Regions from separate parts of the Clostridium oceanicum genome, predicted to be linked through region 3. Evidence: riboswitches for the same ligand, from Rfam matches in the RefSeq annotation. Region 3 holds a riboswitch; each other region holds the start of a gene.

The links. Region 3 has a riboswitch for cyclic di-GMP ahead of ABDZ71_RS10960 (flagellinolysin). Riboswitches for the same ligand answer to the same signal wherever they lie in the genome.
Positions count from the first base shown of each region.
Region 1: another riboswitch for cyclic di-GMP. It lies ahead of ABDZ71_RS05905 (flagellin N-terminal helical domain-containing protein); the one in region 3 lies ahead of ABDZ71_RS10960 (flagellinolysin).
Region 2: another riboswitch for cyclic di-GMP. It lies ahead of ABDZ71_RS08680 (collagen-binding domain-containing protein); the one in region 3 lies ahead of ABDZ71_RS10960 (flagellinolysin).

Region 1 is NZ_BAAACG010000006.1:518,588-526,162, reverse strand. Features, by position in the region: gene ABDZ71_RS05920 (ABC transporter permease) at 1-149, opposite strand, end outside; gene ABDZ71_RS05915 (ABC transporter ATP-binding protein) at 152-1,036, opposite strand; gene ABDZ71_RS05910 (hypothetical protein) at 1,064-2,086, opposite strand; cyclic di-GMP riboswitch class II at 2,351-2,434, shown strand; cyclic di-GMP riboswitch class II at 2,563-2,645, shown strand; gene ABDZ71_RS05905 (flagellin N-terminal helical domain-containing protein) at 2,760-4,406, shown strand; gene ABDZ71_RS05900 (MarR family transcriptional regulator) at 4,483-4,722, opposite strand; gene ABDZ71_RS05895 (threonine aldolase family protein) at 4,918-5,946, opposite strand; gene ABDZ71_RS05890 (hypothetical protein) at 6,367-6,753, shown strand; gene ABDZ71_RS05885 (hypothetical protein) at 7,076-7,249, shown strand; gene ABDZ71_RS05880 (hypothetical protein) at 7,357-7,524, shown strand.
Region 2 is NZ_BAAACG010000008.1:556,729-564,303, forward strand. Features, by position in the region: gene ABDZ71_RS08670 (GHMP family kinase ATP-binding protein) at 108-1,073, opposite strand; gene ABDZ71_RS08675 (sirohydrochlorin cobaltochelatase) at 1,086-1,877, opposite strand; cyclic di-GMP riboswitch class II at 2,151-2,234, shown strand; cyclic di-GMP riboswitch class II at 2,290-2,372, shown strand; gene ABDZ71_RS08680 (collagen-binding domain-containing protein) at 2,434-4,752, shown strand; gene srtB (class B sortase) at 4,742-5,473, shown strand; gene ABDZ71_RS08690 (hypothetical protein) at 5,701-6,501, opposite strand; gene ABDZ71_RS08695 (ABC transporter permease) at 6,501-7,205, opposite strand; gene ABDZ71_RS08700 (ABC transporter ATP-binding protein) at 7,207-7,575, opposite strand, start outside.
Region 3 is NZ_BAAACG010000010.1:98,659-106,233, forward strand. Features, by position in the region: gene ABDZ71_RS10960 (flagellinolysin) at 1-1,435, opposite strand, end outside; cyclic di-GMP riboswitch class II at 1,684-1,768, opposite strand; gene ABDZ71_RS10965 (histidinol-phosphatase) at 2,187-2,942, opposite strand; gene ABDZ71_RS10970 (FUSC family protein) at 3,354-5,183, shown strand; gene ABDZ71_RS10975 (hypothetical protein) at 5,423-5,740, opposite strand; gene ABDZ71_RS10980 (damage-control phosphatase ARMT1 family protein) at 6,021-6,908, opposite strand; gene ABDZ71_RS10985 (radical SAM protein) at 7,276-7,575, opposite strand, start outside.

The sequences.
Region 1 (7,575 bases), on a different contig from region 3:
AACTTCAAAAATACATCAGCATACATATCAGAAATATTAGAACTCGCTCTTACAAGTTGAGTTGATAACAATAAAATCATACCCCATGGAATTAATACAGATAATTTAAAACAACGTTTTTGAAATTCTGCTTTTATAAGTGATAACATTTCTACACCTCCTTTGCATCTTCAATATCAAAGTAAAACATATAAACATCTTCAAATCTAGCTTGAGCAGAAGTTACATTTTGAGCCTTTGGAATAGTATCTGATATTACTCTAAGCTCAATACTATGGACTCCACGTTGTATATTAACTACTTTATATTTTCTTTGAATTTCATAGGCTTCATTTTCATCAACTGTATTTACCAAAAAAACTTTACCATCCATTTCTTCTAATATATCTCTATGAGTACCTTTTAACATTAAAGTTCCATCTTTCATAATTAAGGTTTCTTTTGCTATAGCCTCTATATCAGATATTATATGAGTAGATAAAACAACTATTTTGTCCTTAGATATTTCTGATAAAAGATTTCTAAACCTAGTTCTTTCTTGAGGATCAAGTCCTGCTGTTGGCTCGTCCAATATTAATATATCTGGATCATTTAAAAGTGCTTGAGCAATACCTACCCTACGTCTCATTCCTCCTGAAAATTTACCTACAGGTTTTTTTCTAACATCATATAATCCAACAAGCTTTAAAAGATAGTCAACTTTTTCATTTGCTTCTTTAGAACTCAATCCTTTCAAGGCAGCAATATATTTTAAAAATTGTTTTGCTTTAAAACTTTTATAAACTCCAAAATCTTGAGGTAAATAACCTATTTTAGCTCTATATGCTTCTTCATCTTCAAAAATGCTTTTTCCATTTAAAACAATATCCCCGCTATCAGGTTTTAATAAAGTTGTCATCTGTCTCATTATAGTAGTTTTCCCAGCACCATTAGGTCCTAAAAGTCCATAAACTCCATTTTCTAAAGTTACTGAAAAATTATTTGTTGCTTTTTTATGACCAAAATTTTTACATAAATTCTTAAGTTCTAATTTCATATTATAATCCTCCTCATATTTCAAAATTTATTTTGCTGTTAATCTCTTAGCTGATGCCTTTATTGCAATAATTGTTATTAAAAAAAGTATTGTTAAAATTGCTAAAATCATGTTAAATGTACTAGTAGATATTCCTAAAAAACTTACATAAAATGAATTCTGATATATATATGGTGGTTTAGCAGAAAATTCAGGTAAAAATAAATCTGGGAAATTAAAACTGCCAAACATATAAATAATTTTTTTAGGTAAGAAGCTCATATAAGGTATAACTTTAAATGATACAAATACAGCTGCAATTAAAGATATAGCTTTCAATGATGTTTTAGATAAGAATGAACACAAAACACATATTAATGAAAATGTTATTAATAAAAATAATATAAATCCTACTTTAATTAAAATAAAGTTTTTAATAGAAATACTTCCATCCAATAGTGTTTGAGGCTGTAATATTCTAAAAGCTTGTAAATTTCCATTTTGTGGTGTACCATATTTAAAAGTTAACTGTACAAATTGAGATATTAAATAAATTATATATATAATACTTGGAATCAATACCCCTAATAATAATTTTGAATTTAATACTTTAAATTTATTTTTGCTAGAGAGAATTAAGTTATCTACTCCACTTACTACTTCATCTGTATAAATTGTACAAAACATCATTATTATAAAAGCTAAAAAATATACCATCATTAAAGGGTTATTTATTCTACTATTGAAAACTTGCCAAAACAATATATCTTTATATCCATTTGATTTTTTATCTTTTAATTGTTCTTTTGCGGACTTAGCCATACTTTCTACATTAGAATCGGCAATTTTTTTTAGTGAATCAATCTTTTTTTGAAATTTTTGATTAGCAATAACTCCTGTACTTCTAGTATCTATTACTTTTTTATATTGCTTATCAATATGAAAATTTTCAGTTTCTAATGTAGGTTTAAAAAACATACAACCAACGGTCATAAATATAAAAAATACCATTAATATTTTATTAGATTTGATTTTAATTTTTTTTGTAAATTCTGTTTTTAAAATACCCATATATCTCCTCCTGCTTGATAATTTTACTTTAACTATTTGAAGCAAAAATATTTTAACAAATATCTTTATTATAGTTAATATTGTAATGTTTATCATAATTTGCAGCCATAGAAGCAACTTACAAAAGCAATGTTTTAACTTACAATATCGTAAGTTTTTATACAATTTGTAATAAAAACTTACGAATTACTTATAATCCACTCCAAACATTTCCATTTTTATTAGTTTTATGCTATAATTTTCATATATTATTTAAGAATATATAATTAACAGGGAAACGTAGATATGCATACTCAATTTGGGCATCTTGTATGCATGGAGTTAGTGATGCAACCTACCCTATGTTCATAATTTTGTGAACATAGGTTTTTTTATTATTAAAAAAACTATAATTTTTTAGTTAATTAACATATCTTTAAAAATCAAATTTAGTAAATAAGAAAATTTATACAGATAAGCTATTTAAAAGAATTTTATACCTTAAGGGAAACGTAGATATACATACTTAAATTGGGCATCTTGTATGTATGGAGTTAGTGATGCAACCTACCCTATGTTCATAATTTAATGAACATAGGTTTTTTTATCTGATTTTTTTAAATAAATTTATAACTAAAAAACAACTTTTATTAAGTATACAAATTATAGGAATTAAATAAGGAGGCACCCTTTAATGAGAATTAACCTTAATACTAATGCAATAACTACACATACAAATATGATGAAAAGTATTCTTCAATCAAATAAATCCACCCAAAAATTATCTTCTGGACTTAGAATTAATAGCGCTAGTGACGACTGTGCAGGGCTTTCAATATCAGAAAAAATGCGTGGACAAATAAGAGGTTTAAAACAAGCTAAAAACAATGTACAAAATGGTATTTCCTTACTACAAACTGCAGAAGGTGCTTTAAAAGAGACTGAATCACTCATTCAAAGAATGAGACAACTTGCAGTACAAGCATCTAATGATATAAATTCAAAGGAAGATAGAGAGCATATACAAAATGAACTAAATCAATTAACATCAGAAGTTAACAAGATAAGTAATCACACTGAATTTAATAATCAAAAATTATTTAAAGGAAGTACTGTTAAAAATAAAATTACTATAATAAAAAGAGAAAACAAACCAGATTTCACCACAGCTAAGACAACAATTCAAGGGTTGAATTTGGAATATACTACTCCTGGATCATTAGGAAATTGCGTAAAATTAGAGTTCATAAAACCTAAATATTATAACCAATATTTAGATATACGTAATTCATTTGTTAAAGCTAAAATTTCTAATAAAAACACAATTGAAAGTCTACCATACTATAACATTAAAATAATACTTTCTACTAATAAGTCAGGAAATATTACATCTACAATAGAAGACGTAAAAAATGAACTTAATAAAAATTATGATGCAACAAATTTATTTAAAAAAATAACCTGTTCAGCTTCATCCCTTTCTAATATAGCCAAGCCACAAAAAGCTACTCCTTTAGAAGGTGGAAGTGATTTAAATACTGAAGAAATGCTATTTAAAATAAATAAAAACTTTCAAAATGGTGATGTATTAATACTAGATGGGAAAAGATATATAGCGATACGAAACACTAAAAATAATAAACTACTAAAAGAAAATGAATTCAACATAGGAAAAAATAAAGATATTACAGCTTTAAATTTATTTAATACAATAAAAAGAAATGATAATTACACTTCAATAGATTTTGATTTATCAAAAGTAGAAAAAAACAACTTAAAATTAGTCCGAATGATAGGTATATATCAAGATAGTCCATTTGATATTAAATTTGAATCTAATAAATTAAACCTAAAGTTACAAACAGGAGCGAATAAAAATCAATCATTTAATATAGAGCTATGTGATATGGGGGCAAATTCTCTTGGAATTTCTAATTTATCTATAAAAGATACTAACTCTATTAAATTCACACAAACACATACAAAGAACTTAAATAAGAGAATAATTAATAACACTAATAGGAAAATTAAAGAATATGCTTTAGATGTTTCAAGTCATGAAAAATGCACAGCAGCTATAGAAGACCTTGATAAAGCAATAGAAAAAGTTTCTTCTTTTAGAGCTAAACTTGGAGCTTATCAAAATAGATTAGAACACACAATAAATAATTTATCTACTTCCTCTGAAAATCTAATATCATCAGAAAGTAGAATCAGGGATACTGATATGGCAAAAGAAATGATGAATTTATCTAAAAACAATATATTGGTACAAGCAACTCAGGCAATGCTTTATCAATCAAACCAAAAACCACAAGGAATTCTTCAATTATTAAGATAATTATATCTATAGCAACATAGAATCTTTTGTAAACTTCAAATTCATTAAATAAAAATAAGCACTAAAATTTTAGTGCTTATTTTTCACTATACTTTTTTATATCATACCACTCTGATTTTATATTTTCTTCCATCCTATAAATAAGTTCAAGAACCTTTTTCTTTTTTTTATTAAATCCCTTAAAGCATGTATCTATAATTCTGTTTTTCTCTCTTATAATTTCACAATATACCTGCTTAGGCTTATCCTTAGGATAGAATTTATAAGAACCCTTATAAATTTCATCTTTCTTTTTAATTACAAGTTCTTGTTTCATAAATTTAAAAATACTCTTAGTAATTGTAGTTTTATCACTTTTTAGAATACTTGATAGCTTTATTAAATCAATTCCAGGATATTCACAAACTCTAGATAAATATATAAATTGCTCATATCAATTAACTCTTTCTAAATTTTGAAGATCCAAATTTACTATAAAAATTATGAGAATCTTTTTATAAATAATTTATATTTAATTATTTAATTTTTTAATTTCTTCAATTAATTTCAAAACTTCTTCTTTTTTAGTAGCCCATGAAGTAACTAATCTAATTGAAGAATAATTTTCATCTACTTTTTCCCAAATATAAAATCCAAACTTTTTTTCTAATTTTTCGATTACTTCATTTTTTAAAATAGGAAATATTTGATTGCTTAAAGATTCAGTTAAAAATTTAATTCCAGCCTCTTTTAGTCCTTTAGTTATTAGTTTTGCCATTTCATTTGCATGATTTGCAAGATCAAAATAAAGATTATCCTTAAACAAAGTTTCAAACTGTATTCCTAAAACTTGCCCTTTTGCAAGTAATCCTCCTTTTTGCTTTACATTATATTTAAATCCATCTCTTAAAGCTTCATTTCTTATAACTATAGCCTCTCCTAAAAGTGCTCCATTTTTAGTTCCACCAATATAAAAAGCATCTGTAAAATCATACATATCCTTCAAAGTCAAATTAGCTTCTTTAACAGAAAGTGCAGATCCAAGTCTTGCACCATCAGCAAATAGTATAAGTCCTTTAGATTTACAATATTCATTTAAGTTTTTTAGTTCTTCTTTTGTATATACTGTACCAATTTCTGTAGCATTAGAAATATAAACAAGTTTTGGTTTTACAAAATGCTCACAATTATAAGGAGTTATAGCTTTTTCAATCTGCTCTGGAGTTAATTTGCCGTTTTTTGAAGTAACTGTTATTATTTTATGTCCAGTATATTCAATTGCACCAGTTTCGTGAGTAGCTATATGACCAGTATTTGCACATACACAAGCTTCATGTGGTTTTAAAAAAGCTGAAATAACTATCAAATTAGCCTGAGTTCCTCCTGATATAAAATGAATATAAGCATTCTTATCTCCAAGCAACTTTCTTATCTTAGAAATTGCATTTATTGTATGAGAATCATACCCATACCCTTCTTCTTGCTGCATATTTATTTTGGCTAATGATTTCAAAATATCTGGATGACAACTTTCACTATAATCATTTTTAAAACTATATATTGACATTCTTTATTCCTCCTTTAACTATTTTTTACCAACTAAAAAATTCAATTTGTTTATTACGTTAAATACTTAGTTTAAAATTCAATTAAATATATGATATTTTATAATAGTTGAAATGTCAACTATTATAAAATGTTTACATTAAAAAATATTTTTCTAAATTTATCCATATTAATACTGTTCTAAAATTTAACAATAAATATTTTTTAATAAATCTACTACTTTCTGTATATGTAATCTATTTCTCTTAAATTTATTTAATTAATATTAATCTTTTGTTAATTTATTCTTGTAACTTTATGGTAATTTTAAAATTATTTTGGTATAATTATATTTAGTTTTTAATTTAATAATATTAATTTAGGTGAAAAACTTATATATAAATTTATAACCAAATTTTTCAGGAGGACTTAAACGTTGGATACGGAACACTTTAATAAAATACTTAACTATCTAATAACACTATTATTACTTACTTTATGGATAAGTATTTACATAATACAAGGATTAATAGGAACTGTGGCCTGGGAACTATCAGAATTATTCTTTCCTCCACTTGGAATAATACTTTTAATAATTAACGGATCTTTGATTATTAATTCATTTATACAAAAAAAGAAATTTATTCAAAAAACAATTACATTATTGTTATCTTTTTTTCTTGCATTTCCTATGGTTACATTATTAGATTCCTGCAATTTTATAAAAGATATTAGAAATAAGCTTAGTCCACATTTTTCAATTACAACAGAATATAAGGAGGAAAATAGGAAATCACCTATAACATCCTCTACCAATAAATAATTTATTAGTAACTAAAATATAAGATTTCTCTAAATTGATACCTTATAATACATATTGTTAAATGTATTATAAAAAATACCAATAAATAAAGCCAATAAAATACATATAAAAATTGAAAAACACTAAAATTTGTAATGAGACATAGAAAAATAAATATTACAGATATTTTATGAAATACAATTACTTCTGTTCTACTAATCATTTTTCTATTAGTAGTTTCAAAAGAAAAAATAGTTTGTAAAATATATTATCCTAATAACCAGTTATTTATTTGAATGTGCCTAAGTATTTTATTGTATAAATACTTAAGAAGGTGATACATATGAAAAATACAACAGAAATAAACAATCAACCTTATAAAGGTGATGTTGATATTGCTTTTGTAATTGTAATGATTGGAATAATATTAACACCTCTTATACCTAAAGCTTGGATTGTTTCTTTAATAGCCTGCCCTTTCATTAAAGATGAAGATGATAAACATCTTTTTATATAAATAAATATTTTTTAAAATAAATTAAAATTATTTATTAAAAATAATAGCAACCAACCGAAATAATATTTGTTAAAGTAATTATTTAAAATATTTAAGGATGTGGCAATATGAATTACGTAAAAAATACTAATCATTATAACTTTAATAATGATATTGATTTCGCTGTTGTTATTATAATACTAGGACTCATATTATCTTATATTTTAAACAACTCATGGATTGGATTTATAAGTATAGTGGCTTGTTTGTTTGTTAAAGATGATAAAGATGTATAATAAAAATGATTATTATAAAAATATAAACTAAATAGTATTTTTTAACACATA
Region 2 (7,575 bases), on a different contig from region 3:
CCTCTTTTCCATTAAAATCTTAACTTAACCAATAATATAATCTAACTATTCATATGTAAATTGCAAATAAATAAAAAGTGAAAAATATACCTTATATATAAATTAGGTTATTTGAAAGTAACACTTTCTAAAGGATATACTCTCAAATCCCCATAGGGCTTATACCCTTTCAATGCTTTATTTAAGGTTTCTTTATCTTTATATATTATCCCTAAAGCATTTCCGCTATGTGCTCCTATAATCCCTGATCCGTAAGTTCTATTTTTATAATCAATAACAAAATCTAAATAACTATAAGTCACTCTATGTAAATTTCTAATTATACTTTCAGTAGACACATAAGATATTCTATCTATATCTTTTTTCAAAATTCCTTCTTTTAGAATGGGAACTAAATCATCTACTTTTTCCATAGAAGGTAAATTTTTTTTATTAAAATTAACAGTATTAATTATTCTATTTCCTTCAAATGCAAGTATGTAAAATTTTATATATTCTCCTATTTCTTCTTTATATTTTCCATATTTATAATCAAATATATTAAATTTATCAAATATAATACTATCTGTAGGTTCTATTTCTAGGGAAAATTTTGTTAATTCTTCTTCTAAATAGGGCTTATTAAATATTTTAGTTAAAACTTTATAAGTAGCACAAATATCTGCTGTACTACTAGCAAGTCCCTTACCTTTTGGTATCTGACTTTTAATTTCTATATGAAATTTTTTATAAAAATCACTATATCCCCAATTTTCAAGGATTTTTTTCATAAACATACTAGCTTTAAAATTATTTCTATACTTTATGTTACTATATATTTTGCCTTCAGTTTTATTTAAAATTTTAAACTTATTATTTTTAAAATTTTTTCTAAAAATTCTTATATTATTAGTTTCTATAGTATTATTTATATTTAAATTATTAACTCTCACATTTTGATTCTTTAAATCATTCTTAAAAATTTTAACATTAGTATATAAATTTATAGGAAAAGATACTAAAATATCTTTTCCTTTAAAATTACCTTGAAGTACTTCTCCAAAGCTCCCTGGATATTTACTGTTATATTCCATAAACGGTCACCATTAATTATTTTCCATAGAATCTTTTATGTGATTTACATATATATTTTGAAATTCTTTATTTTCTCCTAATCCTTTAAGATATATCTCTACTTCAAAGCCTTCACTTTTTAATATATTTTTAAATGAGTCTTCATCATCTCCTGCCATATCACATTTTGCATGATCACCTGCTACAAGCATAAATGGCATTAATAAAACTTTTTTTATATCTTTTCCCTTAAGTTTTGGTATTACAGAATCTAAAGAAGGAACTCCTTCTACATTAGCTATGTATATATTACTATTTAGATATTCCTTTAAGTAATAATCATATTGAAAATAGGCTGCATTAGCTTCATGTTCTGTTCCGTGTCCCATAAGTATAACTGCTTCATCATTTTCTACTTTATTTGGCATTTGATTTTTCAATGCATCCACAGCTATTTTATAGTCTTTAGTTTTAAATAATAAAGGTCTTCCAAGTTTTATAGATTTAAAACTATCTTTATATTCTTTTACTGCAGTTTTTATTTTTTCATATTCTTCTCCAAACATAATATGTAAAGGCTGTACTATAATTTCTTCATATTGTTCTTTTTTTAATTTTTCTAAGGCTTCTTTGGGAGTATCTATTTTTATATTATCTCTTTTTAAAATTTTTCTTATTATCATATTTGAAGTAAATGCTCTTTTTATATCATAATCATTAAATTTATCTTTTATAATATTCTCTGTACTTTCTATAGAGTTTTTAAGTGCGTCTTTATAACTTGTTCCAAAACTTACTACAAGTATAGCTTTTTTATTTTTCATATTTTCCTCCTAAAGTTTAAAATATTTATATTATAATATGAGCCTATATTATAATTTTACCATATATAAAAATATAAAAATATTTTTTTATACTAGTTATATAGGATCCTTTCATTTTCATTTATACCCTATTTAAAATATTCTAATTAACCCTCCTAGTATAATTTTATAAATATATCATTATTAGTATATAAATATATTATTATCAGATATAAAAAAATCCTTGCAAAGAAAATAATACCATGCTATTATAATATCTATAAAATGTGTATATACACCTCGGGAGACTTTGATATACGTACTTATTTTGGGCATCTTGTATGTATGGAGTTAGTGATGCAACCTACCCTATGTTTATTTTAAGCATAGGGTTTATTTTATATAAATATATTAACTTGTAAAAAATAATATATCCTTTCAGGGAAACTTTGATATACATACTTATTTGGGCATCTTGTATGTATGGAGTTAGTGATGCAACCTACCTTATGTTTATTTTAAGCATAGGGTTTATTTTATATAAATATATTAATTTCTAAAAAAAGGAGATGACACCATGAAAAACAAAAGTAAAAAAAACATAGCAAATATATTATTGATTTCATTAATAATAAACATTTTGATTTCATTTGGAATTAACAATAAAGTATTTGCACACCCAACACTAGGTGATATAAATCATTACAATGGAATAGTTTTTGGAAACATGTCAGCTGAAAATGCAGACTCTGAAGGTCCAGTTGCAGTATTAGGAAATTTAAATGCTCCAACAAGTAATAGTGGAGAATCTTATTCTGTGTATATGGACTCTAGATCAGCAGTTATGGGTATACCATATCCTGTAAATGATTATTGCGCATTAGTAGTTGGTGGAACTCTCTCTAAATCAAGTAACCGAAATTCAAATTTAATGGCTCAAAGTGTTACAATAACAAATGAACAATTTAAAAACATATTTCCTAATTGGATGCATAGAGCAATAAGAGTACTCCCTAAACAAACAATTACAAATGCATTTGATGAGTATAAAAGGGATATTAATTCTGCAATCCAAAAAGTAAATAAATTATATGATAATTTTCCTAATAACTCAACTGATGAAAAAATAGTTCAATCCCCTACTAATGATAGGGTTAAAATCGCAAATATAAATAATATTGATGAACTTAAAAATGGCAATACAATTGACTTAGGTAATTTGGAAAATTCAGATTTTTTAATAATAAAATCCAATCAATCCTCTGTAAACTTTAATTTTGGAACACTTACATATAATGGAGATAGATTAACCACTACCTTCATTAAAAACAATAAGAATACTCTTGCTCAAGTATTTAAAAAAATATTATGGGTTTTCCCTAATGCTGATACAATTAATCTTTCATCTACTGAATTAGTAGGAAACGTTCTAGCTCCTAATGCTACTTTGACCGGTAGAGGTAACGCTATAGATGGTCAAGCAATAGTTGAAAATTTACACCAACGTCAAGGATTTGAACTGCATAGTTTTAGATTTGATTGGAATTTATTTAAAAACTTACAACTTTCTAAACCAGAAGTAGTTGAACCTCAGCCTGAAATAATTACTCCTAAACCACAAGTTATCGAGCCTCAACCTGAAGAATCAACACCATGGATTCCACTTACCCCTGCAAAAGAATCTATACCTTGGACTGAACTTACACCTGCAATACATACTATTCCATGGTATACACTTACTCCTGCAACAAAACAATGGACTGATACTTTTGTTACCCCTGAGCCTCAAGTACTACAACCTTTACCTAAACCTCAAGAAGTTCCTCCTTTAACTTGGACGGATACTTTTGTTACTCCTGAGCCTCAAATGCTACAACCTTTACCTAAACCTCAAGAAGTTCCTCCTTTAACTTGGACGGATACTTTTGTTACTCCTGAGCCTCAAATGCTACAACCTTTACCTAAACCTCAAGAAATTCCTCCATTAACTTGGACGGATACTTTTGTTACTCCTGAGCCTCAAATGCTACAACCTTTACCTAACCCTCAAGAAATTCCTCCATTAACTTGGACGGATACTTTTGTTACTCCTGAACCTCAAATATTACAACCTTTACCTAAACCTCAAGAAGTTCCTCCTTTAACTTGGACGGATACTTTTGTTACTCCTGAGCCTCAAATGCTACAACCTTTACCTAAACCTCAAGAAATTCCTCCATTAACTTGGACGGATACTTTTGTTACTCCTGAGCCTCAAATATTACAACCTTTACCTAAACCTCAAGAAGTTCCTCCTTTAACTTGGATTGATACTTTTGTTACTCCTGAGCCTCAAATGCTACAACCTTTACCTAAACCTCAAGAAATTCCTCCTTTAACTTGGACGGATACTTTTGTTACTCCTGAGCCTCAAATGCTACAACCTTTACCTAAACCTCAAGAAATTCCTCCATTAACTTGGACGGATACTTTTGTTACTCCTAAGCCTCAAATATTACAACCTCTACCACCAGCTATAACAGTACCTACTATGTTGCCAGTACAAACAATAAAAACACAAATACCAGTGCCACAAAAAGTACCTACAATACCAACGATAATAAAATCAAAAATATTAAAACCTAAAAAAAAGAAAAATACTGAACCTATACTAGTAACTTTAAAACCTAAAACAACAAATAACATTCCAATTATTAAAACAAAAGATATTCCAATAAAAGTAACTACTAGTCCTAAAAAAACAACACCTAAAACTAATATAGTAAAAACTATTAAAAATTATAATCCTAAAACAGGTGATAAAGGTGTTTTTGTTAATATTGTACTGTTAACTTTAAGTTTGATAGGTTTATTCCTTATTAAAGTTTTAAATATTAAAAAAAGTTATGAAAAATAAATATAAACTAATTAAGTATATTTTTATTGCTATTGTCATCATTAATAGTTCATATATTTTTAAATATTTTTATAATATTTATTCTAATGATAAATTATTAAAAAATATTAAGAAAACTTATAAAAATGCAACAAATTCTCATAAAAATAAATTCGATGAACTAGTAAAAAAAAATCCTGACTTTGTGGGCTGGCTAAAAATCAATAATACTAATATTAATTTTCCTGTAGTACAGGGAAAAGATAATAAATTTTATTTAGACAAAGATTTTTATAAAAAAAATAACAATTCAGGTTCTATATTTATGGACTATAAAAATAAAATCACTAACAACATTAAAAATAGAGATAAAAATATAATATTTTATGGTCATAATATGAAATCTAACACCATGTTTGCTGAGTTAAACAAATTTACTAATAAAAATTTCTTTATGAAAAATAAATATATTACTTTTAATACTAGAACTGAAAATTTAAAGTTTGAAATTTTTTCTGTATATAAAACTAAAAGTACAGAAAACTATAGAAAAATAAACTTTGTTAGTGAAAAGCAGCATGAAAACTTTTTAAACAAAATAAAAAATAATTCTCTGCTTAAAAAAAATATAAGTTTAACCCATAATGATTTTATTATAACTTTAAGCACCTGTGCTTATGATTTTGATGATGCTAGACTAGTATTACATGCAAAATTAATAAAAGAAAAAATTTTAAAATAAAATTATTCTAATTAAAAAGATATATTAATATAAAAATATATCTTACTAAACTAATATTTATAAACTCTTAATTTAAAGCTACATTTTTATAATTAATCTTCCTCCATTGTTTCAGGATTAATTATAAAATGTAGCTTTTTAAATTATATATCAGTAGATTATTTTTTTCATTAAATAATAGAAGAAAATATGTTTCTAAAAAATAATTTTTTAGAAACATACTTAAATTAGTAACTAAATTCTCTCTTTTCAAATATATTTTTCCCTATAAAATAAGCTACTACAAAATAAATTAAAGCTACTAAGTTTCCAATAATTAGAGTTTTAAAATCTACTCCATCAAATCTAACTCTTCCTACATATCCTATAACTCCAATGGGAGAAAAATTATTAGTAATTGTAGTTTTATCTGAAATACTTAAAAATATAGATACTGCTATTCCAAGAGCTATACTAACATTTTTATTTTTTATATACATAGATACTAATCCAAATATAAGTCCCCAAGATGCCATAGGTATAATTGCTGATAAATAAATTAATATAACTTGTGAAAGTCCTTTAAAACTCAACCCAAAGAAGAAAATACCTACTATAAATCCTAATAATAAAGTTAAAACTACTACTAAAAAAGAATAAACAATCAGGCTTAACACTTTAGCTTTAAAAATACTACTATTATCTTTGTGAAGTCTTATAAAAAATTTCATGTTTCCACTAAAAAAATCTTCTCCAAATATTCCTATTGAAAATACAATCATAAAGAATGCAAAATATGGTGCTGCAGTTCTGAAAATAAATTCAGTACCAAGTTGTTTTAAAAATATACTGCTATTCATATTTAATAAATCATTAAGCATTTCTTTAGAATATTCTAGTGCTTCTTTAGGATTACTTTCTAATCTAGCTTCTTGAGAATTCATTATAAAACATATTGAAATTGCCATAAATATAATAAAACCGATTAATATATATAATTTCTTTGAATGTACTAACTTAGTAATCTCATTTTTTAAAAACTTAGCCATCAAAGTATCATCTCCTTTTTACTAAATAGTTTAATATCTAAAATCATAAAAAATATAATATATAAAACAAATAATATAATAGAAAATTTAGTTATTTGTCCTTCTTGTAATACAAATTCCCATAAAAATCTTCTAGGTGTTATATTTCCTATAACTTTCGGAAAAAAATCTGACATTATTACTAATAAAAATACTAACAAAGATAAAATGGAACTATTTTTAAATAATATTGATATCATTACAAATATAAGAAGTATAGGAATTAGTGTAATTAAAAATGTTCCTCCCATTCTTGATACTTTTAATATGTTTTCTAATGAAATATTAAAAGTACTCCAGTTTAGGAACATATAAGTTAATGTTAAAAGAAAAAAAGTAAAAATTATTAATACTGTTGTTATTAAAAATAAAGAAAGCATTTTAGAAAATAATACTTTTTCTCTTTTTTTATAAAGAACAAAGAATTTCATGCATCCACATTCATAATCATGGGTAAAAATTTCTGAAGCTATTGGTGCTAAGATTATTGGAATTACAAATATAAATGTTTTTACATTGTCAAAAATAAAGCTATACAATGTTTGATTTAAAACACCTGAATCTTTAAATATAACATCTGCTATTAAAATAAAAGTTAGTATAATTCCTCCATATATAATCATCTTAAAAGGAGTGAAAAATTTTATAAGTTCACTTTTTATCATATTATAATCCTACCTCCTTCATAAAATAATCTTCTAATGAATTACTGTTTTTAGAAATATCTATAATCTCAATATTTTCTTCTCCTATTATCTTATTAACTACTTTAAAATCACCTTTTTTAATTTCAATAAATAATCCTTTTTCTATATCTTTCATTTTTAAGACCTTATTTTTTAATAATTTTTTCAATTTATTTCTTTGGAAAGTTGTTATATTATACTGCTCTTTATCACTATTTAATAAATTGTCCATTGAATCTTCCCTAACTATTTTTCCTTTATTTATCATAGCAACTCTATTACATAAATTTTGAACTTCATTTAAAATATGAGAACAATATATAAAAGTAATATCACCATTTTGGGCTAA
Region 3 (7,575 bases):
TTTCATTATTTAATATATTAAGATTATATAGCCCCAAAGAATCAACACTTATTCTATCAAACTCTAATTTCATTGTTTGCTCTCCATTTGCTCCTATTTGTAAAAACATATTAGAATTATTTTTAGGCCCACTTCCCCAATTTATAGTAACCTTTTTAAGGGGCTGGTCATTTTCAAGTGATTGGTCATTTTTTAATAAACTAGTTTTATGGATTACTGACTTATTATCTAAAGCAGTACCTACTCCATCTAAGCCTAGAATAGAGCCTACATCTGATTCATCCTTATTCCAATCTAGAGTTATATTATTTTCCACAAAATCCTTAGCATTTAATTTAAAATCATCTATAAAATTGTCAAAAGAACTAATACTTGAATCTGTATTTAAAGTTATAGAGTTTTTTAATGCATCCAATCCGTTTTCTGTAGATGTTTTTATAGAATTCATAAAATCTTTGATATCACTAGAAGCATCTAACTTACTATTTAAATATTTCATTATTACATATGAAGCTGCATAATCTTTATCATCTCCAAGCCAATTAGCTCCATTTAGTAAATCTACTCCCCTTGAAATTAATTCATTTAGTTTATTATTATCAAATTCTCCCTTCAAATTAGAAATAACTTGTTTTAAGCGTTCATCAGCACCTATAACTAAATCAGCACTTCCTTCTTTAAACCAATCAGGTATAGAACTAATTTTGTCCATACCAAACTCAGAAATCATAGCTATATGACTAAATTCATGAGTAATTATTCTATCATAAGAAACTTTAAGATTACTATCATCCTGAAAATCCTTTAAATCTATATTCAAATTCAACTCTTCATTGTTACCAGAAACGGAAGATACCTCTCCCCCTAAATCTCCGTTGAAAATATTAATGTTTAGTTTAATGGGATCTTCTATATTAAGGCCTAATGCCTTATCTACTGTATTTTGAGCACCTTTAAGCCAACCAGATTTTAAACCATTTAAAATAAACTGCCTAACTTTATTATTACTTTCAGATTCAACATCAAAAACATTTCTAGAATTAAAATTAGTATTTTTAGATATACTATCTATTTCTAAAACCAATTCATCTATTTCCTTTTGAATACTTAATTTATCATCTAAAGTATTAGTATCATTTTTTGCACATACAGTTAGCTCTCTCATTCTTTGTAACATTTCAGTCATTCCTTTTAAAGCTCCTTCAGCCGTTTGTATAAGAGAAATTCCATCCTGTGCATTTTTTGAAGATCTATATAAACCTCTTATTTGAGATTTCATTTTTTCAGAAATAGCAAGTCCTGCTGGATCATCTTTAGCTTCATTTATTTTAAGTCCAGAAGATATTTTACTAATTGAACTGCTAAGGTTACTTAATGCTCTATTTGTATTTTTAAGTAAATTTTTTTGGTTATAAGTATTAATAAATATATAAATCCCCCCACTCTATAAAACAAAGGTATATACTGCTATGGAAACTATTCACTTCACTAAAATTATGATAAATTCCTATTATGGTAAAAACTTATGTTAAAAACTATTAACTTTACTAAAAATAAAAACGAAACCATATATCATAACTAAACTATTCGCTTACTAAAATAGAGAAAATACTTCCCCCTATTAAAACTATTCTCTCTACTAATAATAAAAACAAAACCCACCCCATACTCATAAAATCTTATGAATATAAGGTGGGTTGCATCACTAACTCCATACATATAAAGATGCCCAATTTATAATATGTATTTCACAGTTCCCTTTACAATATGTAATTTTTTATATTTAAAATTCAAACCGAATTTATAGTTTAACTTAGTTTCCAGTTTACAATCAATTAAAATCTTAGATACCATTGTCTTTAAATTAAAACATATTACAATATTTTACATGTCATTTATTATTATACTATAAATCTAAAGATATAGTTACAAATATATCCTATTTTTGAAAATAGTATGTGTTATTACCTAGGAACAATTATTAATTACTCAGATTATATCACATGAAGATTAGGAATTCAATAAATATTTCCAATTTTATTGGTTAAATAAACCATAGGATTAATAAATAAAGCAAATATCCCACTTAGAGGGTTTTAGAATTATCAAAAACAATATATAATTTATAATAAAATTAAAATATAAAAATAAATTAGATTGATAAAACCTTTTTACATAATTTTATATTAAAAACTTATAGAATCTTTTAAGTTTAGCCCTAGATCTTTAGCTTGTTTAATAGCTTCTATAACAAAATCATCATATATATATTCTGGATCGTGAGCATCTGAATTTACAATTACAGGTATATCCTTGTAGTTTTTAGCTACATACTGCCAAAATTCTTTATTAGGATAGTTTTTATTAACTCTTAATCCATTTGCATTATATTCTATAATAACATCATTTTTTATACAGGCTTCTAAAATTTCCTTAGCAATATTTTCGCAATGTTTATCCCATTTACTATAGCTATTCATAAATAAATCTGGATGAGCAAATATTTTAAATAAGCCTGTATTAAGAGCTTTTAAGGCCTCTTTTTTATATAAGCTTAATTCCTCTTTGGTTTCTGCAAAAAACATATCTACTATTTTATCATCATTTATAATTACAGCATGGTGTCCTAAAATAAGGTAATCCGTTAATTTAGATAACTCATCATAATAATCATGTAACTGATGAAAATATTCACATTCTAATGATTTTAAAACTTTTATAGAAGGATACTTATTATTAACTTCATCTATTTCTTTTAAATATGTTTTTAACTCTGAGTAGTCCATTCTATCACCAAGAACTCTACTATCTTTAAATGGAGCATGACAGCTTATTCCTATCTCTTCTAATCCCTTATTTTTTGCTGCTTTTACATATTCTTCTATCTCACCTTTAGCATGTTTACAACGATAATGATGTGTATGATAATTAGTTTTTTTCATCATACCTTCCTCTCTTTTTCTTTTTTTAATAATTTTTATATTTCAAGTTGTGATTTATATATAAGTTATCTACTATAATATACTTTTAGCTTCTAATATTCAAATATATAAAATACCTCTTTTAGCTAATCCTATAAATAAATCATTATTTTAATAGAAAATACTAATTTATTAAATACCCCAGGGAATCTTTCTAGGAAACCTTTACAATATTACAGTATAGTTTGACAAAATACGATATGAGAGTATAATACTTTTTATCAATATTTTTAAAGCTATTATTTTTTTATAAAAAACTATTATAATACTCCGATTACTTAATAATTCATACATATATCGAAAGAGGTGAGACTAGTTATATTAGATATATAGCTTAAGAAAAAATAATTAAATAATATAACAGAAGAAGAAATGAAATTAAGTAAAAATAACTTTATAACTTCAACTAAAATTTGTTCAGCCTTACTTTTTATATTTTTAGTAGAATATGGTTTTTTAGGTATTTATCCTGCCTTATTAGGTGCCCTTGCTGGACTACACTGTTATTTTGTAAATTCTAAAGGATTTTATAAAAAAAGAATATTAACTAGAAGTATTAAAATCCTTATATGTTCTAATATTGCTCTACTACTAAAATATATAACTATGCAAAATGAAGCTTATTGCTTAATAACAACCTTTTTATTTACAGCAATAATAGTATTCTTTTCATTTGATGAACACATGAAAGGTTTTATGAATCACAGGCCTATTCTTTTTATATTTGTTTATTCTATTTACTCAAAAACAAGTCCTAATGCTAAAGACATAATAGCTGTATCTTTAGCTGTAATCATAGCCTGCATAATTACAATGCTTATGCACAATTTAGATCTTAATAAAAATATGAAAAAATCTATAGAAGATTACATTGAAAAATGTATAAAAGAAGTGAGATCTCATAAAGAAAATCTTGATGTAGAAAAAGCTCAAACTGACAGCTATGAAGCATACAAAAACTTTTTATCGGAATTTTATAAAAGCTCCTATAGATGGCTTCTTAGTAGTAGCTATGGAAAACTTCTCTTTGAATTTGCTTTATATCTTCATAACTTCATGGAAAATATACGATTTACAATTAAATATAAAAACATTACTGATGAAAAATATGATGAATTAGAAAAATTCCTTATAGCACTAAAAAAAGGAGAAACTCCTAAATTTAAATTTGTAAAAACTACTGAAAAATTAGCACACATCCTTTTAGAAAAAAGGAAAAGCATATGTGATATAACAGATGAAAGTAGTGAAAAGAAATACACTCATCATAATGAGCATTTTACTTCTTGGCTAAAAGATAATATAAATTTTAATACCTTAAGAATGAAGTATACTCTTAAAGTAGCTATAACTTTAACCATTGGAGTATTTGTATCTTTTCATTATTTTATGGGAAAACCTATTTGGATTCCTATAACAATGCTTCCACTATTGCTTCCTTCTAAAAACTCTACTAACTCTACAACTTTTAACAGAATAATAGGAACATTTTTAGGAGTAGCAATTACTTTTATAATATTACCACTGATTCCTAATTTATATGGGCAAATATTTCTAGCAATACTTGGCCTATTCGGAGCCTTTGTTATGTTAGGTATTCATTATATAGGAGTTATTACTTTTATAACAATAACTGCCATAATCATAAATTTGCCAGCCGCTTCAACTACAACTCTTTATTTTCAAAGAGCCCTTTATACAGTAGCTGCAGGACTAATAGTTGTTATTATGGAATGGATATTTTCAGACAGGCACAATAAAACTATAAAGAAAACTTTAATTCAGATAATAGAAAATGATATATTAATTATAAGAGGAATAAGAACACTTCATAAAACTAAAAAAGAATATCATATAGATGATTTTATAATGAAAGCTTATTTATATAGAGATCTTATTCATCCAAGATTCCAGCATTCAGAAATTTCAAAGGAAAGAAAACTCATTAAGATTTCTATAATTTTCATAGAAACCCTAACATTTTTATACTCTAGAGAAAAGAATGGATATATAACAGCACCCTATGATACTGAATTGTTACTTATAGAAGATATTCTTAATAAATATATTTTAATGCTAAAAGGTGAAAAAGTTGTTTTTCCTAAAAAAGAAGAACTAAAAGCCTTACAAGATAACGTTTCAGAAATAAGTGTCCACACTCTTTTAGGCTTAGTAATCTGCTGTGTAGACGAAGTTAATTAATACTTCCATATACTTTTATTTTAAAAATATAACAGCTCTATACTACTTTATTAACACCTTTAAACTTGTTAAAGTATAACAGCTATTTACTATATTAAAAACTTAATTAATTTAAATATACCAAAAGATGACTAGATATAGAGATTACCCTATATCTAGTCATCTTTTAATTTTAAAAATAAAGTTTTGTGGAGATTTATGCAAAATTCTTAGCACATTTCAATTTGTTTGAATGCACCTTAAATCTTAATAACTTTTTTAACTTTATACAAACTTATAAGTACTGAAACAACACCTAACAAAACATATAAAAGATAGTTTGCTTTGTTATTGAAAAATAAAGATACTAATCCAATAAATGAAAAAACAAAACCATTGAATACAAAAGATACACTTATAGCCTTAGTAACATCATTTTTATTTTTCACTTTATTTGCATCAGTAAAACTTTCAACACTCTTCATGAAAAAACTTACATATGCAAGTTTAAAATAATTTAATTTATACAATACTACCCCATATATTATACCGCTTATCCCCAGTAAAAATATAATCATTGAAAGCTCCATAAACATACAACTCATTTCTATATTAAATATACTCTATATATGATATACCTATAAAACATAGAAATCAACATTTATTTTAATTTTTTGTAATAATTGTATAAACATATTTTATTGTATTATATTAAAAACAATCTATAAAAAATTTCTAAATACATGTAATGAGGGTCCTATAGGCTATTATTTTATATTTCTTATCTGTTATTTGTTATCTGTTATCTGTTATCTATTATCTGTTATTTCTTATCTGTTATCTTTTATTTGCTAATTATTACTTCATGATGTCTTTTACTCTTTTTTCATTAACAAAAACGCCTTTAAATTTCTCTAAATTAAATCTTCCAGTAAATAGATCGCATTTACATAAGAATATATAATAAATATTCTCCCCACATCCAAATAGAGTTTCAAAATTTCCTTGTCCTTTTGAAATCATTAAATCTGCATTATCAATTATCTCTTTTGACTCTTTATTTATTTCATTTAACTGTGTTCCAGGTATATCTGAGCCATTATGTAAAACATTTACTATCTTGGAAAGTCCTATTTCCTCTGCATCTACCATAGTTGCATCGTTATATACTGGCTTTCCTCTTACGATTACATCTATATTTACATTAGGATACTTTTCTTTTATAACTTTAATAAATAGCTTATCAAAAACTATTTCTCCTGAGTTGTCCATAATATATACTAAATTCTTTGCGCCTTTTAATTCTTCTTTAAATTTGCTGTATTCATTAGGGTTAACTTCTTGTTTTGAAGCACTATTAATTGTTTCTTTTAGCTTATCTTTATCTACCTTATCCATAGCTCCAAAATCGATAAAATTACCTACCATAGCATATTTTAATGCCGCTACTAGCCTATCTTCTGAATTATAAATATTTTTTAATATTTCATCTTCCATAGAAATTAAAAGATTATTGTATTCTTTTTTTATATCATAATATGTATCTCCTAAATTGAATTCATCATTTAAAATTCTTTGTATTTTTGTACTAATATAAGGAGCACTATCTCCTTCTTTAGATTCTCCAACCATTTTCCATACTTTTTTCATGAATTGTAACTTTTTATCTTCATCCTTTCCACACTTACTATACATAGAATCTGCTTTTTTTATAATACAGTTGGCACATTGTAAGTTTATATCCATCTTTATTCCTCCGTTTTTTATTTATTCTGTATATTTTTATAATAAATATATTAATTTTATATTTTCATCTTCCATCTAGCTATAAAATCTTTAATAAACACTTTGTATTTAAATACTTTATAATGCTAATCTTTATTTTAAAGTTTTAATAAGCACACCTTAAAATCTATATAAGCTATCTATGTTATATATAGACTTTAAAGCTGTAGTCCACTATTCAGCAGTATAAAAGTTCTATTATTTTAAACATAAGTAACTAAAAAATATAAAAACTAACCTAAAAAATTGTTCATTTATAAATAAGTAAAATCACGATATAAATATTCATAGTTATAGTAGATTAATAAATGCATACTAGCTAAAGTTATTATTTTAATCTATATGTGGTAATGCCTTTATAATTTATGTGATCTATAGCTTGGTCTTTATTTAATCTTTCAATAATATCAAGAGAATCTTTGCATTTTCTCGAATTTAAAAAAGTCTTGATTTCAAATTGGTTCATTGGATGTCTTTTAATAATACTTAATATGGCCTTATAATCATCTTTAATTTTGCTATCAAAGCCTACTGAAACTAAATTTTCTATAGATATGCCTCCTAAAAATTCTACAGCTCTATCCATATCTTCACTTTTAACTTGGTGAACACCTTCTTCAGCTGGAGG